Regions from separate parts of the Mesorhizobium loti R88b genome, predicted to be linked through region 2. Evidence: predicted binding sites of a transcription regulator. Region 2 holds the regulator's gene; each other region holds the start of a gene.
The links. The regulator LexA, encoded in region 2, represses DNA repair genes until DNA is damaged. The targets are predictions, from matches to a motif close to TGTTCNNNNTGTGTTCNG.
Positions count from the first base shown of each region.

Region 1: EB235_RS03290 (DNA recombination protein RmuC) is a predicted target of LexA. The motif match lies at 2,403-2,420, and genes of this name have one in related genera.
Region 3: parE (DNA topoisomerase IV subunit B) is a predicted target of LexA. The motif match lies at 3,298-3,315, and genes of this name have one in related genera.
Region 4: EB235_RS17990 (ATP-dependent helicase) is a predicted target of LexA. The motif match lies at 3,145-3,162, and genes of this name have one in related genera.

Region 1 covers NZ_CP033367.1:696,369-700,705, forward strand. Annotated here, with positions in the region: gene EB235_RS03280 (GFA family protein) at 1-189, shown strand, start outside; gene EB235_RS03285 (class I SAM-dependent methyltransferase) at 268-1,080, shown strand; gene EB235_RS03290 (DNA recombination protein RmuC) at 1,096-2,370, opposite strand; gene def (peptide deformylase) at 2,474-3,004, shown strand; gene fmt (methionyl-tRNA formyltransferase) at 3,011-3,964, shown strand; gene EB235_RS03305 (GNAT family N-acetyltransferase) at 3,961-4,337, shown strand, end outside.
Region 2 covers NZ_CP033367.1:4,428,802-4,433,138, reverse strand. Annotated here, with positions in the region: gene kynU (kynureninase) at 1-1,123, shown strand, start outside; gene EB235_RS21565 (hypothetical protein) at 1,371-1,568, opposite strand; gene lexA (transcriptional repressor LexA) at 1,567-2,307, shown strand; gene EB235_RS21555 (ComEC/Rec2 family competence protein) at 2,301-4,337, opposite strand, start outside.
Region 3 covers NZ_CP033367.1:4,195,020-4,199,356, reverse strand. Annotated here, with positions in the region: gene EB235_RS20480 (AAA family ATPase) at 1-426, opposite strand, end outside; gene EB235_RS20475 (hypothetical protein) at 460-729, opposite strand; gene EB235_RS20470 (type II and III secretion system protein family protein) at 734-2,185, opposite strand; gene cpaB (Flp pilus assembly protein CpaB) at 2,216-3,148, opposite strand; gene parE (DNA topoisomerase IV subunit B) at 3,386-4,337, shown strand, end outside.
Region 4 covers NZ_CP033367.1:3,689,038-3,693,374, reverse strand. Annotated here, with positions in the region: gene EB235_RS18000 (helix-turn-helix transcriptional regulator) at 1-1,627, shown strand, start outside; gene EB235_RS17995 (flavin-containing monooxygenase) at 1,766-3,061, shown strand; gene EB235_RS17990 (ATP-dependent helicase) at 3,205-4,337, shown strand, end outside.

The DNA of each region.
Region 1 (4,337 bases), 3.5 Mb from region 2:
GCCTTCTGTGCCGACTGCGGTTCACATCTTTACGCAACGTCGGTCGGCGATGGCCCAAAAATCTATGGGATCAGGGTAGGCACCGCGCGGCAACGCCAGGATTTGACCCCAAGACAACAGAAGTGGCACAGATCGGCTCTGCACTGGCTTCCGGAATTCGAAGGCATGGCGACCGTCGAAGAACAGTAGCACCTCTCGGGTCGAAAGCCGCCCAAGACAAGCAATTATGTGCTAGCGTCACTCGCATCAAACGGGCGGGTGATAGCCATGTTGGAAACGGACAAGTTGTTTGCCGGCTCAATCCCGGAAAATTACGACCGCTACATGGTGCAGTTGATTTTCGAGCCGTTCGCCACGGATCTTGCACAGCGAGCAGCGTCCTTTGCCCCCAGCGCCGTTTTGGAAGTGGCCGCGGGCACCGGGGTCGTCACCCGCGCACTGGCGCCAAAACTGTCCCCAGGCGCCAGTTATGTCGTGACCGACCTCAACCAGCCAATGCTCGACTATGCCGCCTCGCAACAGGCGCCCGACAGTCGCATCCAATGGCGCCAGGCCGACGCCATGGCGCTGCCATTTGAGGATGCGGCCTTCGATCTCGTTTGCTGCCAGTTCGGCGCGATGTTCTTCCCCAGCCGCCCCTCAGCCTACCGCGAGGCAAAGCGGGTCCTGAAGCCCGGCGGACATTTTTTGTTCAACGTCTGGGATCGCATCGAGGAGAATGTGTTTGCCAATGATGTGACGAAGGCCCTGGCCGGGATTTTTCCGAACGATCCGCCGCGTTTTCTGGCCCGCACGCCGCATGGCTACCACGACACGGCATTGATCCGCAGCGATCTTGAGGAGGCCGGTTTCTCCAGTGTGACGATCGAGACGAGGGCCGAACAAAGCCGCGCATCGTCTCCGCGCATCCCGGCCGTTGCCTATTGCCAGGGAACTGTTCTTCGCACCGAAATCGAGGCCAGGGATCCGGGAAAACTGGACGCTGCAACGGACTATGCCGCAGCCGCGATTGCGGCCAGGCATGGTAGCGGTGCGGTTGCCGCCAAGATTCAGGCACACGTCATCGTGGCTGTGGCCTAGGCGGAAAATATCCGTTCAGTCGTCGCCTTCGACGACCCTCAGCCTGAGCTGCCCGGTCTTCGAATCGGCCACGCGGGCGCCGGCTGTGTCGACCTTCGCCGCGGGAGCCCGTGATGCAGCGTCGGGGCTGGCTTCACCCTCGGCCTGCACGCCGAACTCCAGCGCCTCGATCTTCTGGCCGCGCTTGGTTACTTTCGATGTCGAGACGAGGATATCGTCGATGTCCTTGGCCGACTGGCCGAAATGGACCTGCAGCTTGCGCACGCGCTCATCGACACGTTGCACATCCTCCATCAGCCGGATCACCTCGCCCTGGATCAGATGCGCCTGTTCGCGCATGCGGGCATCCTTGAGGATCGCCTGGATGACCTGGATCGACAGCATCAGCAGCGACGGCGAGACGATGACGATTCGGGCGCGATGCGCCTTGTGAACGATCGCCTCGAAATTCTCGTGGATCTCGGCGAACACCGATTCCGACGGCACGAACATGAAGGCGGTGTCCTGCGTCTCGCCCTGGATCAGGTATTTCTCGGAGATATCGCGGACATGGATTTCGATGTCGCGGCGGAATGCTTGCGAGGCGACTTTCTGCAGGTCGGCGCCATCGGCGGCACGGATGGCGTTCCAGGCCTCCAGCGGAAACTTCGCATCGATGGCCAGCGACGGCGCGCCGTTCGGCATCTTCACCAGGCAGTCGGGCCGGCTGCCGTTCGACAGCGTCGCCTGGAATTCGTATGCGCCCATCGGCAGGCCGTCGGCGACGATCGCCTCCATGCGCGACTGGCCGAAGGCGCCACGCGTTTGTTTGTTGGAGAGGATAGCCTGCAACTGCACGACCTGGCCGGCGAGCGACTGGATGTTGCCTTGCGCGACATCAATGATCGCCAGCCGCTCCTGCAGTTTGGCCAGGCTCTCATGCGTGGATTTGGTCTGCTCGGTCATGGTCTGGCCGAGCCGGCCGGTCATGGCGTCGAGCCGCTGGCCGATCGACTGCGTCAGCTCCGCCTGGCGCGCGCCGAACACTTCGGCGATGGCGCCCATGCGACCCTGCATCTCGGCCTGGCTTTGCAATATGCCGGCCATCCGCGCTTCGGCATCGCGGGCATGGTCGGCTGCCTCCGCGGCAGCAACCGCACGCGCCTTGGCCGACCGCCACAGCGCGATGACCAGCGCCACGAACAGGCCGAGAAACAACAATGCACCGAAGGCCAGGGCATGGCCGAGCGTGATCGTGGTGGCGCCAAGCCGTGCCACAGGCTCCGAAAGGATGGTGCTCAGATCATTCATGTGGACAGCATAGCCGATTCGGCCTGATCGCACAGATCAAAACAAGAACACGACTGAGATGCCCCGGTTGACGCTTTTCGCCGGAGGTCTTAGGTGGAACGCCATGCCGATCAAGCCGCTCATCATCCTGCCCGACCCCATCCTGCGCCAGCTTTCCAAGCCGGTGGAGCGCGTCGATGCGCCGTTGCGCGCATTAGCCGACGACATGCTGGCGACCATGTATGACGCACCGGGCATCGGGCTGGCGGCAATCCAGATCGGCGAGCCGCTGCGCATGCTGGTGATCGACCTCGCCAAGGAAGATGAACCACCCGCGCCGCATGTCTTCATCAACCCGGAAGTCCTCAGCAGCGCCGACGCGCGTTCCGTCTATGAGGAAGGCTGCCTGTCGATCCCGGACTATTATGCCGAGGTCGAACGTCCGGCCTCCGTTCGGGTAAAATACCTCGATCGTGACGGCAAGCTTCAGGAAATTGAGGCCGAAGGCCTGATGGCGACCTGCCTGCAGCATGAGATCGACCATCTCAACGGCGTGCTGTTCATCGACCACATCTCGAAGCTGAAGCGCGACATGGTGGTGAAAAAATTCAAGAAGCTCGCCAAGGACAAGGCGCCGGGCAAGCTGGTGGGATAGGGGAAAATGCCCCTTCGCGTCATTTTCATGGGCACGCCGGAGTTTTCGGTGGCGACGTTGCGCGCCATTGCCGAAGCCGGACACGAGGTCGCCGCCGTCTACTCGCAGCCGCCACGCGCTGCCGGACGGCGCGGGCTTGAGGTGACGCCGTCGCCGGTACAGCGCGAGGCGGAGCGGCTGGGCATCGAGGCGCGGACGCCGACATCCCTCAAGGGCGAGGCCGAGCAGGCCGCTTTTCGTGCCTTGCGGGCCGATATCGCCGTGGTTGTCGCCTATGGTTTGCTGCTGCCGAAGGCTGTTCTCGACGCACCCCGGCTTGGCTGCATCAACGGCCATGCATCGCTCTTGCCGCGCTGGCGTGGTGCTGCCCCCATCCAGCGCGCCATCATGGCGGGCGACCTGGAAAGCGGCATGATGGTGATGCGCATGGAAGAAGGTTTGGACACCGGACCGGTGGGATTGCTTGAAAAATGCGCCATCGAACCCGATATGACAGCCGGCGATCTGCATGATCGGTTGATGAGTGTCGGTGCCACCCTGATGGTGGAAGCGCTGGCGCAGCTGGACAGGAACACCCTGACATTTACCGTGCAAGCGGCGGAAGGGGTGACTTATGCCAGAAAAATCGATAAATCCGAGACGCGCGTGGACTGGACGCGGCCCGCGGCCGAGGTCCACAACCACATTCGTGGCCTGTCGCCCTTTCCTGGCGCCTGGTCCGAGATTGAAATTGGCGGCCGCATGGAACGGCTGAAACTACTTCGCTCGACGCTGTCTGAAGGCCTGTCGCTTTCGGACGATTTGGGCGAGTCGGGAGGAATTCTCGATGACCGGCTGACGGTCGCCTGCGGAGCAGGCGCGGTCAGACTGGTCGAAGTTCAACGTGCGGGCGGAAAGCCCGCCGCCGCGTCGGAATTCCTGCGCGGAGCCAAGATCGTAAAAGGAATGAAGTTCTCATGAGCATGATGTCGATACGCGCGGCAACGCCGCGGGATCGCGAGGCCATTCGCCTCGTCGAGGAACACGCCTTCGGCCAGCAGGCGGAGGCCGGGCTGGTCGATGCGCTGGTGACCGGCGGCGACGCGATTGCCGAGCTGGTGGCGGAAGAAGACGGCCAGGTCGTCGGCCATATCCTGTTTTCGCGGCTGTTCGTCCAGAATGGCGGCAAGAGCTTTGCGGCCGTGGCGCTGGCGCCGCTGGCGGTGGAACCCTCGTTCCATGGCAGCGGCATTGGCGGCGCGCTGATCCGTGAGGCGCATATTCGCCTCAGGGATGCCGGCGAGACGCTGGCCGTGGTGCTGGGCGACCCGGCCTATTATGGCCGTTTCGGCTA
Region 2 (4,337 bases):
GGCGTCCCACGCCGTCTTCGGCGAACTGCAGAAAGCAGCAACCCAGGAATGGGCCCAGGATCTCATCCGAGCCTGGAATACAGCCGGATGGTTCGAGATGCCGCTGGAACTCGGTGATCAACTTGGACGCTTGATCGGAGCAGCGCCAGGCCAGACCGTGGTCTGCGACACCACATCGATCAACATCTACAAGGTGCTGCATGCGGCGCTGAACATGCGGCCAAGCCGGCCGGTTATCGTCGCCGAGGGCGACAGTTTTCCCACCGACCTGTACATCGCCGAAGGGGTCGCCTCGACCCGAGAGGGCATCGTGTTGCGGCTCGCTGGCGTCGACGCGCCGACCATCGAAGAGCTGATCGACGAAAGCGTAGCTGTGGTGCTGGTCAATCACGTCAACTACAAATCGGGTGAATTGCGCGACATGGCGGCGCTGACGCGCAAGGCTCATGCGGCCGGAGCGCTGATCATCTGGGATTTATGCCACACCGCAGGCGCTCTACCCGTCGAGCTCGACCATGCGAATGCCGATTTCGCAATCGGCTGCACGTATAAATATCTCAACGGCGGTCCGGGCGCACCGGCCTTCATCTACGCCGCGCAACGTCATCACGGCGACATCAGCCAACCGCTCAGCGGGTGGTGGGGGCATGCCCGCCCCTTTGCGTTTGAACGCGGTTACGTCGCAGGTACCGGCATTCGCCGCTTTCTCTGCGGCACGCAGCCCGTCCTGTCGATGCGGGCGCTCAAGGGCGCGCTCGCCATCTGGGACGACGTCGACATGGCTGCGTTGCGAAAGAAGAGCGTTGCACTGACCGAACTGTTCATCCAACTCGTCGAAGCAAAGTGCGGTGCCTATGGTCTCACGCTGGAAACCATCCGCGACCCGACCAAGCGCGGCAGTCAGGTGTCGTTCCTCCACGATCACGGCTATCAGGTCATGCGTGCCTTGATCGAGCGCGGTGTGATCGGTGACTTCCGCGCGCCGTCCACCATCCGTTTCGGATTTACGCCGCTCTACGTCGCCTACAAGGATGTGTGGCTAGCGGTTGAGGTCCTACAAGAGATTTTGCACACCGGTGCCTGGAAGGCCCCGCGTTTCGCCGTCAAGGAGTCCGTCACCTGAAGCGGTGATCTCAACGATCGGTTGTCACCGGCCGTATAGCGAGCAGCGAATTTCCAATTCACAAATGGGTAGGCTCTCGGTCGAGGCGCTAGTGGTCGCGGACAAGCCGGAGGTTGGCATTTTGGCTTCGTTTCGTTCACGGCAAACGAGCGTCCTCAAAACTGGAAATGCGTGGCATGGAACTCCGTGGCCGACTGATGCCAAGCCAAGCCGCCGGATAGGCCACAAGCCATTAACCAAAGCGATTTCAATGGTCGCCAATATGCGGCGACAGGGCTGACGGGTCAGTCGTTGCCGCAGCCGTCTGCCAAATAATTTCGGCCTCCTTAACAAATTCACTAAACTTTAAACGGTTGCAGAACACAACTGGAACAGATAGTGTTTGTTCTGGGTTTGTTTTTCGATTCTGGTTCAGACCTTTTGTTCTAGCCTTGGGGGCTGCCATGCTGACGCGCAAGCAACATGAACTTTTGATGTTCATCCATGAACGGCTGAAGGAAAGCGGTATCCCGCCGTCCTTCGACGAGATGAAGGAAGCGCTCGATCTCGCCTCCAAGTCAGGCATCCATCGTCTGATCACGGCACTGGAGGAACGCGGTTTTATCAGGCGGCTGCCCAACCGGGCACGCGCGCTGGAGGTGCTGCGGCTGCCGGATTCAATCGCGCCGGGTCTCAACGCGGCCAAGAAGTTCTCGCCAAGCGTCATCCAGGGCAGTCTTGGTCAGGGTGGCCTTGGCCGCCAACTCAAGCCTGCAACGCCATCGCGCCTGCCCGCTGCCGGCAATGACGACGACGTGGTTTCGGCGGTGTCGATCCCTGTGATGGGGCGTATCGCCGCCGGTGTGCCCATCGATGCCATCCAGCATCAGACGCATTCCATTTCGGTGCCGCCGGATATGATCATGGGTGGCGAACATTATGCGCTGGAGGTCAAGGGCGACTCGATGATCGAGGCCGGCATCTTCGACGGTGACACCGTCATCATCCGCAATGCCGATACCGCCCAGCCTGGCGAGATCATCGTGGCGCTGGTGGATGAGGAGGAAGCGACGCTGAAGCGGTTCCGCCGCAAGGGCGCCTCGATTGCGCTTGAAGCCGCCAATCCGGCCTATGAAACGCGTATCTTCGGCCCCGACAGGGTCAAGGTGCAAGGCAAGCTGGTCGGGCTGATCCGGCGTTATTGAGCAGGAACGGCAGCCGGCTTTTCAGGTTTCTTGTAAGGTGGCAGGCCCCTCGCCTCACGCGAGAATTTGCGTTGCGCGTGCCAGGGTCGGTACGGGCTGTCCACGGCGAAGCTGACGGTTGCCGGCGTGATCGCCGATTGGCGATTGAAAAAGACGGCCGCGCTGCCTTTGCGGGCAAGCTGCCGCTTGGTGATGACGAGAACCAGCGGGTTGTGACAGGCATCATAGCCCGTCGCGTCATTGACGACGATCAGGTCGGCGAACCCGCAGGCCTTCCAGCTGTCCTTGCGGTCTTCGACATAAGCAATAATCGCACCGGACGTGTGCTTGGCCAGACAGACGCCGTCAGTGCAATAGAACGGCGCTCCTGGCGGCAGTTCCGTGGCATCCGCGATCTCGAATTGCCCGTCACCTCTGGTGAAGGTTTCCGGGACGACGATGGCTTCGGATCGCAACGCACGTTTCCAATTGTCGACCATGAATTCGTTTGGACGCGCGCGGCTGACAGCGAGTTCGCCGCCTCCGATCGGCATTGCAACCAGCCTGGCGTCCTCCGAGATCAACACATCCGGTGTTCGCGTGTCCGGGATGGTCAGCACACTGGCAAGCACGAAGGGAACCGCGGCAAGCCGAAGCCATGTCGTCGCCGTGGTCGCGATAACCAGGGCAATCGTCACCAGCAAGACGGACTGTTGAGAAATCAGGCCTACTCCATCGACTGGAGAGCGATCCGATATCCACGCCGAGATGGCGATCATTGCGGTCAGGCCCTTGCCCATCAAATAAAGGGCTGGCCAATCCAGTCCAAACGGCATCAACAGCGCGCTGGCTACAGCCAGAAACATCACGACTGATACAATCGGCATGATCGCCAAATTGGCGACCAGGCTGAGCGGCGACACGCGCTGGAAATGCCAGATAGCAAACAGCGCCGTGGCACTTCCGGCTATGATCGAGGTCATGGCCAGGCCGCCTGTCGCCAGCAGAAATTTCCGCGCCAGGAAGCCGGGCAAGGATCGCTTTGGCGGCGGCGGTCTGGATTTTCCCGCACGGTGATCCGCCCAGCCGGCATAGGCGCCGACAAGCGCAGCCGTTGCTGCAAAGGACATCTGAAAACTCGGGCCGACCACCTCATGCGGCGATACCACAATGACGGCGATCGCCGAGATCGCCAGATTGCGCATGGTCAGCGCCGCCCGATCAAACAGCACTGCAATCAGCATCACCGCCAGCATGATGAAGCTACGCTCGGCAGCAACGACGACGCCCGAAATGATGAGATAGGCAGCGATCGAGACCAGCGCAGCTGCGGCCGCGTATTTTTTCACCGGCCGGCGCGCGGAAAAGTCTGGAAACAGCGCGAAGGCACCGCGCAACAGACCCATGATTGTGCCGGCGACCAGCGCCATGTGCAGACCCGAAATGGAGATGATGTGATAAATGCCGGTGCGCCGCATCGCTTCGTTGATTTCATCGGGAATGCCGGCACGTACGCCGACGATCAGCGCCGCCGCGATCTCACCTTCGGCGCCGCTGACAGTGCCCCTGATATGGTCTGCGATGGCTTCGCGCGAATTTTCTATCCCTGAGGAAAGACGGGCCGAGATCGGCATGTCATCGTCGCTGGCCGACACAACTTTTGGATTGCCGAGAAAGAAGCCGCTGCCGCCGATGCCGGCGAAATAGCTGTCGAAGGAGAAGTCGTAGCTTTCCGGCCGCACCGGACCGGTCGGCGGCAACAGTTTGGCATAGCCGGTAATGAGTGAGCCGGCGGTCATCTCCGACGGTATCTTGCGCGCCGAAAGCCGTACCCTTTCCGGCACGTAGCGCAGTTTCGGCCGGGCGGTCGCTGTCACGTCGATGGTCAGTCGGATGCGGCCAGTTTCCATTTGCTCGAGCGAGACCACACGCCCGGTCAGTTGGGTCGAGATTTCCGAACCCAGCATCTGCGTTCCGACCCGCCATGTCTCGACCTTGCCTGCGAGCAAACCCAGAGCGCACAGCAGCGCCGCCATGAAGCACAGATGGGT
Region 3 (4,337 bases), 230 kb from region 2:
AAAGGTGTATATTTGCGACTCCGTGTTTTCCTCACGCCCCGGCCCTTGCAGGGCGCGTACGACCGAGCGCACCAGATCGGCCGTGGTGATCGGCTTGACCAGGAAGTCCGCGACCTTGAGCTGCACCAGGATGCGCACGGCAGCGGCGTTGAACTCCTGGGTGACCACGACCACCGGCGCCTTGCCCTCCAGCCGGCGCATGATGCGCTGCAGGGACTCGACCTCCTCCAGTCTCGCCGCGTCCATGTCGACGATGATGGCGCCGAAGTCGGTCTCCTGGACCTCGCCGCGCAGTTCGGTGACGTTCTTCTCCACCGTCGAGAGCTGGATGATCTCGGAGGCGGCGAATGCGGTCTTCGTGTCCTGCACGAAGGTCCTGTCCGTCGATACGAGCAGGATCTTCTTGGTCTTGATGCCGTTTGCCATTTTCGCCGCCTGTCAGGTCGATCGCCTTGTGGATCAGTTTTCGGTGCTTGCCTGCGATGCCTTCGCGCCCGCAGCCTGATCGGGCGTGACGGGTCCAGCATTGCCAGACTTGGCAGGCACGAGAAGCCTGGTGTTCTGGACGCCGTATTTCCACGGGTCGACCATCTGCATGGCGGTGTTGGCGGCCTGGGCGTTGCCGGCGCCGGTCGTCACCCCTTCGCTGCGTGTGTAATCGTCGCTGGTGCAGCCGCCGGCCAAACCGGCAAGAAGCAGGGTAATGCTCGATCTCAGGACCAGACGCATGGCTTCAGTCCTTCGGCAGGTCGAGGAAATGCCCGACCGTGGTGGTGGGAGCGGCCCGTGCGGCACTACCATCGGCCAGCGCCAGCGCGCGGCTGGTGTCCGACGCCTTCACTTCCTCGGTGTTGTTGAGGAAGTAGTCGGCATTGCTGGGCGGCTGCGTGCCATCGGTGGGCTCGACCATTTTCTTCGACGGATCGACCGGCTTGACCAGATAGGGCGTGACGAGGATGACCAGGTCGGTCTCGCGCCGCTGGTAGGATTTCGACGAGAACAGCGGTCCAAGAACGGGCATCTTGCCGAGGCCGGGGATGCGCGACGTGGTGACGTCGTTTTGTGTCTGCAGCAGCCCTGCGATCATGAAGCTCTGGCCGTTCTTCAGGTCGACCGACGTTTTGGCACGCCGCACGATGAAGCCCGGCACGGAGATGTTGCCGATGTTGTATGACGCCGACGCGTCGATCGAAGAGACTTCCGGGGCGATGTCGAGGCTGACCAGCCCGTCCTTGAGCACGGTCGGCGTGAAGTCCAGACTGACGCCGTATTTCTTGTAGGTGACGGAGATCTTGCCGTTGTCCTCCGAAACCGGGATCGGGAATTCACCCCCGGCCAGGAAACTTGCCGTCTGGCCGGAGCGGGCGATCAGGTTGGGCTCGGCCAGCATCCGGGCGAGGCCGCGTTCCTCCAGCGCCTTGACGGCGATATCGATGGACACGCCATTCGACAGCAGGCTGCCGATGATCTCGCCTGTACCCGCCGTCGGCACCGACGCCCCATCCGGGTTCAGCACGACACTACGCCCACCGAGGCCATAGGCGAAATTGGCGCTGTATTTGGCGCCGAGGTCCTGCCCCGCCTGGCGGTTGATCTCGACGAAGCGAACATTGAGCTGGACCTGCTGCGACGACGAGATGTTGACCGAGTTGATCACGTCCTCTTTGCCGGAAAAGCGCGTGGCGATCTGGTTCGCCTTTTCGGCGGCGACCGCGTCATCCGCCTCGCCCGACAGCACGACACGGCCATTGGCCGAGCCGACCTTGATCTTGGCGTCCGGCACGCTGGCGCGGATGGTGCTGGCCAGTTGATCAGTGTCGAGCGTCACCTCGATGTCGACGGTGCCAACGAGCTGCTTTTTCTCGTCGAACAGCGCGATGCCGGTGGTGCCGAGATTGTTGCCCAGCACATAGAAGGATTTATCGGTCAGCGGGTTGACGTTGGCGATATCAGGATCGCCGATGACGATCTGGTAGAAGGCAGCACTTGTCACGATCGTCTTGGGCTTGCCCTTGGCGACCTTGATCGACGCATTCTTGGTCGACGAGACATAGACGACGTCATTGTCCGCCCTGGCCGCGCTGGGCAAGGCAAGCGTGCCGCTCGCGGCCAGTGCAACCGCCATCGCCAGGGCGCGCGTGATGCGCGACCGGTCCGTCATTCGATATAGGCTACGCATCAGCATTGTCCCGTCCCGCCCGGTCCCCACCGGCCTTTACTTCTGGTTCTGGTCCCGCGCGGGAACCTGATATTCCTCGGCCTTCGTGCCGCGCGTCACGATGATTGTCTTGAATTTCGGCTTCTCCGGCTCCTTGGTCATGGCGCCGAACAGCGAGCCGGCCGCGGCCTCGGCCTTGGCCGCCACCGATCCGCCGAAGGAGGAGATGGTGGTGACGCCGTTCTTGCCATCGCCGCCTTCACTGGCGGAGCGAAGCGACAGCGACAGCGTGCCGACGGTGCGGGCAAGCGCCACTTTCTGCGCGCCTTCGGTCGTCACCTCGATGGTCACGGAATTGGTCACCTGCGGCGTCGTCTGGCGCTCGTCGGCGCCCTGGCCGACACTCAGCACCTTGGCATCGGCTACGACAATCTCGGAAGTGATGGTCGAACCGGCGGCGCCTTGCGCGTTCTTGGCGACTTCCTGGATTTCGCCGGCATCGCGCGTCAGCACGACATCGACGCGGTCGCCCGGCGTGACGAAGCCGCCGACACCGGCGATCTCGTCGGTGCGGATGGTGACCGCCCGCATTCCTGGCGTCATCATGTTGGAAAGCGTTGCGCGCCCGTTCGGCCCCGACAGCTTGGTCAGCAGCACCGGTTCGTTGACGTCGATCGGCGACAGCACGACGCGGCTGCCTTCGCCGAGCAATCCATCGATGGTGGGAAAGGCACCTTGCGGCAGGGAATCCTGCGGCCACGGGATTTCAACCAGCTTGGCGCGGTCGAGTTCCATGCCGTAGCGCAAAGGCGCGTTTGCCACCACGATGGTCTTGAACTCAATCCTGGGCGCGGCGGGAGCGGGTATCGACGCCGTTTTCTCCCCGGCATCGGCCTTGGCCTGGCTCTTGACCCAGAAATCCGCGGCAAAGATCGAGATCGCGCCGAAAACGGCGGCGATGCCGATCATCGTTATGGCCTTGCCCCTCACGCCGAAACCCCTGATGCCCGTCGTCTCTTGTTATGTTGGGCTCACGCTAGGCCGCTTTGTTAAAGAATCAGGAATGCAGAACGGCGGTCTCAGACCTATTTCCGCCCGCTTGGTTATCGAATGGTTTTAGGATATGAGGGGTCAAATCCCCGAACGTAACAGGAACCTCCGTCGCCTGGCGCCGCAAAGCGTGGCAGTATCGACGGGTGATTCGCAGCATCGGACCCGATGGCAGGCATGGACGACAACAACGATCTCTTCGGCAATCTGGGCAAGGAGCCGCAGCCGGCCCGCACGCCGGCACGTCCGGCGGATCCGCTGGTGCAGGCTGCCAAGCGTCCTGCCGCGACCAAGGATGGCAGCGAGGGCTATAGCGCCGCCGACATCGAGGTGCTCGAAGGGCTGGAGCCGGTGCGCCGCCGGCCCGGCATGTATATTGGCGGCACCGACGACAAGGCGATGCACCATCTGTTCGCCGAAGTCATCGACAATTCGATGGACGAGGCGGTCGCCGGCCATGCCACCTTCATCGACGTCGAGCTTTCGGCCGACGGCTATCTTGCCGTCACCGACAATGGCCGCGGCATTCCGGTCGACCCGCATCCGAAATTCAAGAAGCCGGCGCTCGAAGTGATCATGACGACGCTGCATTCGGGCGGTAAATTCGACTCCAAGGTCTACGAGACCTCGGGCGGCCTGCACGGCGTCGGCGTGTCCGTCGTCAATGCGCTGTCGGACCATCTCGAGGTCGAGGTCGCACGCGGCCGCCAGCTTTATCGCCAGCGTTTTTCGCGCGGCGTTCCAGTGACCGGCCTGGAGCAGCTTGGCGAGGTTCACAACCGCCGCGGCACAAAAATCCGCTTCCATCCCGACGAGCAGATCTTCGGCAAGGGTGCGGCGTTCGAGCCGGCCCGGCTCTACCGCATGACGCGGTCGAAAGCCTATCTGTTCGGCGGTGTCGAAATCCGCTGGACCTGCGATCCATCGCTGATCAAGGAAAAGGACCAGACGCCGGCCAAGGCAGCATTCCATTTCCCGGGCGGCCTGAAGGATTATCTGAAGGCATCACTGGGCGATGACTTCCAGGTCACCCGCGAAATCTTCGCCGGCAAGAGCGAGAAGCAGGGCGGCCATGGCTCACTGGAATGGGCGGTGACCTGGTTCGGCGGCGACGGCTTTGTGAATTCCT
Region 4 (4,337 bases), 740 kb from region 2:
TGCCTCGTTGCTCGAAAAAGCCCGCCATGCCTACGGACAGAGGGCATGGGCGGATGCGTTCGAGCTTTTACAGGCGACCGACGAAACCACCGCGCTCGCCCCGGAAGACCTTGAGCGGCTGATGTGGTCGGCTGGCATGCTCGACCGCGACCCCGACATCTTCGCCGCCGCCGAGCGTCTCTTCAACACACATGCCGAGGCCGGCCGCGACGACCAGGCGGCGTACTGGGCGTTCTTCCATGGCTTCCGGCTCATGGCTTTGCGTGAGGAAGGCCGTGGCATGGCCTGGCTGCAAAGGGCTCAGCGCCATGCCGAAGGCTTTGGCCGCGAATGCGCGGCGCAAGGCTTCCTGATCATGCTTTCGGCGCACAAGGAACTCGGGAGCGGCAACGATCAGGCTGCCGCGGCGCTGGCGGCGCAGTCGCTGGGGATCGGCGAACGCTGTTGCGACCTCGACCTGATCGCCTTCTCCCGCTGCTATCTCGGCCGCGCGCTGCTGCGCCAGGGCCGGATCGGGGAAGGCATCGTCTCGCTCGACGAAGCCATGCTGCCCGTCGTCGACGGCAAGCTCTCGCCTGTTGTCACCGGCCTCATCTATTGCAATCTCATCGACGCCTGCCGGCAAATCTACGCCTTCGATCGTTCGCGCGAATGGACCGACGCGATGTCGAACTGGTGCGGATCGCAGCCACAGCTGGTTCAGTTCAACGGCCTATGCCGGCTGCACCGGGCGGAGATCATGGAGGTGAACGGCGCCTGGCAGGATGCCGTTGCCGAAGCGCGGCGTGCGACATCATCATTGGCCCGTAATGTCAGCAACGAGACGACCGCCGGTGCGGCCTATCAGGAAGCCGAAATCCATCGGCTGCGCGGCGAATTCGCGGCAGCCGAAGAGCTTTACCGCACCGCCAGCCGTCTTGGGCTCGAACCGCAGCCCGGCATGGCGCTGCTGCGTCTCGTGCAAGGCCGCGCTGAGCAAGCGGCCGCAACAATGCGCCGCGTGCTCGCCACGACCGGGACGCCGCTCGGCCGCGCCCGTCTGCTGCCGGCGCTGGTCGAGATCATGATCGCGGCGGGCGCAATCGACGAGGCGCGCGAAGCGGCCCTGGAATTGCAGACGACGGCCGACCGTTTCGCGACCGACATTCTTGTTGCGATGGCCTCGCAGGCGCGAGGCGAAATCGAGCTGAACGACGGCGACGCCGCGGTGGCACTCGGCCATTTCCGTACCGCACTGGCGACATGGCAGCGCGCCGGCGCCCCCTATCTCGAAGCGCGCCTGCGCGTGCTGGCCGGGCAGGCCTGCCGCGCGCTTGGCGACGAGGACAGCGCCGAGCTTGAATTCGATGCCGCCCGGGCGGTTTTCACGGCCCTGGGCGCTGCCCCCGATCGCGCGCGCGTCACGGCGCTGACCGCGTCGGACAAGGCGCGTCCGCACGGCTTGACCCGACGCGAGATCGAAGTTCTCGGCCTTGTCGCCACCGGCAAGACAAACCGGCTGATCGCCAGCGACCTCGGTCTCAGCGAAAAGACGGTCGACCGGCATCTCAGCAACATATTCGACAAGCTGGCGGTCAGCTCGCGCGCCGCTGCGACCGCCTATGCCTTCCAGAACGGGCTGCTCTGAACCGACGACCCCAAAGACCCGAGGCATGGGGGAAAATCCCCATCGCATTTTCCCGGTCTCGTGAGGTGTCTCCCCGAAGCGCCGCCGCACCGGATCGCTATTTCTGGGTCCAGGCTGACGAAACCGGATGGAGCGATCATGAACCCGACCTCGACACCTCGCCCGACCTCTGGGCACGCAATGCGACGGCGCGGCCGCCGTGTCGGCATCACCGAGACCAAGGCGCGTGCCGGCGCGTTGCTGGAACAGGGAGCGGCCTTCATGCAGCTGGAGGCCGGCGTGTTGCAGGCGGCGGGCGGCCACGCGGCAAGCCAGGCTTCTTCAGGCGATGAAATGCGGCCCGCGCCGGGGGATGAACACTTCGACGTCGTCATCATCGGCGCCGGCCAGAGCGGCTTGTCCGTCGGTTATCACCTCGCCCGCAAGGGCCTGAAATATGTCATCCTCGAGGGGCGCGAACGTGTCGGCGACTGCTGGCGTTCGCGCTGGGATTCGCTGCGCCTGTTCACGCCGGCGCGCTATGACGGGCTGGCCGGCATGCCCTTCCCCGCTCACCGCTTTGCCTTCCCGACCAAGGACGAGATGGCCGACTATCTCGAGGCCTATGCCAGGAAGTTTTCCTTGCCGGTGCGCACTGGTGTCAAGGTCGACGAGGTAACCCGCATCGACGGCCGCTATGTCGTGACGGCAGGCCGGACGCGCTATAGCGCCGATCATGTCGTCATCGCCTCGGCGAGCTACCAGAAGCCGAAGGTTCCGGATTTCGCCGCCTTGCTCGATCCGTCGATCCGGCAATTCCATTCAAGTGCCTACCAGAACCCCTCGCTGCTCAATCCGGGTGGCGTGCTCCTGGTCGGCGCCGGCAATTCCGGCGCCGAAATCGCCATGGATGTCGCGCCGACGCACCAGACCTGGCTGGCCGGCCGGCATCCCGGCAACATTCCGGTCGCCTATAATGGCTATTTCGCCATGCGCCTGGTGCTGCCGGTCGTGTTCCGCTTCATCTTCCACCGGTTGTTGACGGTCGACACGCCAATGGGCCGCAAGGCCAAACTTGGGCAGCTGTCCCACGGCCTGCCGTTGATCCGGGTCAAGCCGCACGATCTCGACGCTGCCGGCGTCCGCCGTGTCTCCCGCGTTGCCGGCGTGCGTGACGGCAAACCGCTGCTTGACGACGGCCGGACCCTCGACGTCACGAACGTCATCTGGTGCACCGGCTTCAAGGCCGGGCTGGATTGGATCAGGCTGCCGATCTTCGACGACAACGGCCGGGTGAAGCAGTATCGCGGCGCCGTGGAAGGCGAACCCGGCCTCTATGTCTGCGGCCTGCATTTCCAGCACTCGACCTCTTCGACGATGATCCATGGCGCGGCACGCGATGCCAGCTATGTCGCCGACAAGATCGGCGAGCGGATGCGCGCGGCCGCGAGATAGGCCTGGTCATAGCTTTGGAGAAGAATCGTCGGCCACCGGGGGGCACAACAGTCGCATGGCGACCGCCAATCGTGCTTTAAAACCGGAACAAAACGTAGACAGTTCTGGTCTTTCCCTCCCGAATCACTACATTCGGGGGGAAGATGTCCGGCTTTTCCGAAGACATGCCCTTTTTCGATGAACCCAATGCGCGGCCCACGGCCCCGTCGGGCATTGCCGCGCGCGCCATGGCCGCCCGTAGCGGCCAGAACAACGCACCCGACTATCTGAAGGGCCTTAACCCGGAACAAAGGCTGGCGGTGGAGACCACCGAAGGCCCGGTTCTAGTGCTGGCCGGCGCCGGCACCGGCAAGACCCGCGTCTTGACCACCCGCATCGCTCACATCCTTGCCACCGGCAAGGCCTTCCCGTCGCAGATCCTGGCCGTGACCTTCACCAACAAGGCCGCGCGCGAGATGAAGATCCGCATCGGCGTGCTGATCGGCGAAGGCAATGTCGAAGGCATGCCCTGGCTCGGCACCTTCCACTCGATCGGCGTGAAGCTGTTGCGCCGCCATGCCGAGCTTGCCGGGCTGCGCTCCGATTTCACCATCCTCGACACCGACGACGTCGTGCGGCTGATCAAGCAGTTGATCCAGGCCGAGGGGCTGGACGACAAGCGCTGGCCGGCCAAGCAGTTCGCGCAGATGATCGACGGCTGGAAGAACAAGGGCCTCGGCCCCGCCGAGATCCCCGAAGGCGACGCCCGCGCCTTTGCCAACGGCAAGGGCCGCGAACTCTACAAGGCCTATCAGGAGCGGCTGAAGACGCTGAACGCCTGCGACTTCGGCGACCTGCTTTGCCACCCCATCCGCATCTTCCGCGCCAATCCGGATGTGTTGAAGGAATATCACAAGCGTTTCAAATACATCCTCGTCGACGAATATCAGGACACCAACACCGCCCAATACATGTGGCTGCGCCTGCTGGCGCAGCGACCGGATAGCGGGCGCGCGTCAACATCGACGGATCTGCGATCGGCCGAAGGCCGCAAGCCCGACCGGGCGTCCGAGCCGTTGCGAGGCCCCCGCGGAGGGCCCGCGCCGGCAGGCGCGGAACAGCCCGTGAGCGATAACAAAGTCAACATCTGCTGCGTCGGCGACGATGACCAATCCATCTATGGCTGGCGTGGCGCCGAGGTCGACAACATCCTGCGCTTCGACAAGGATTTTCCCGGCGCCACCATCATCAGGCTGGAGCGCAACTACCGCTCCACCGCGCACATCCTCGGCGCCGC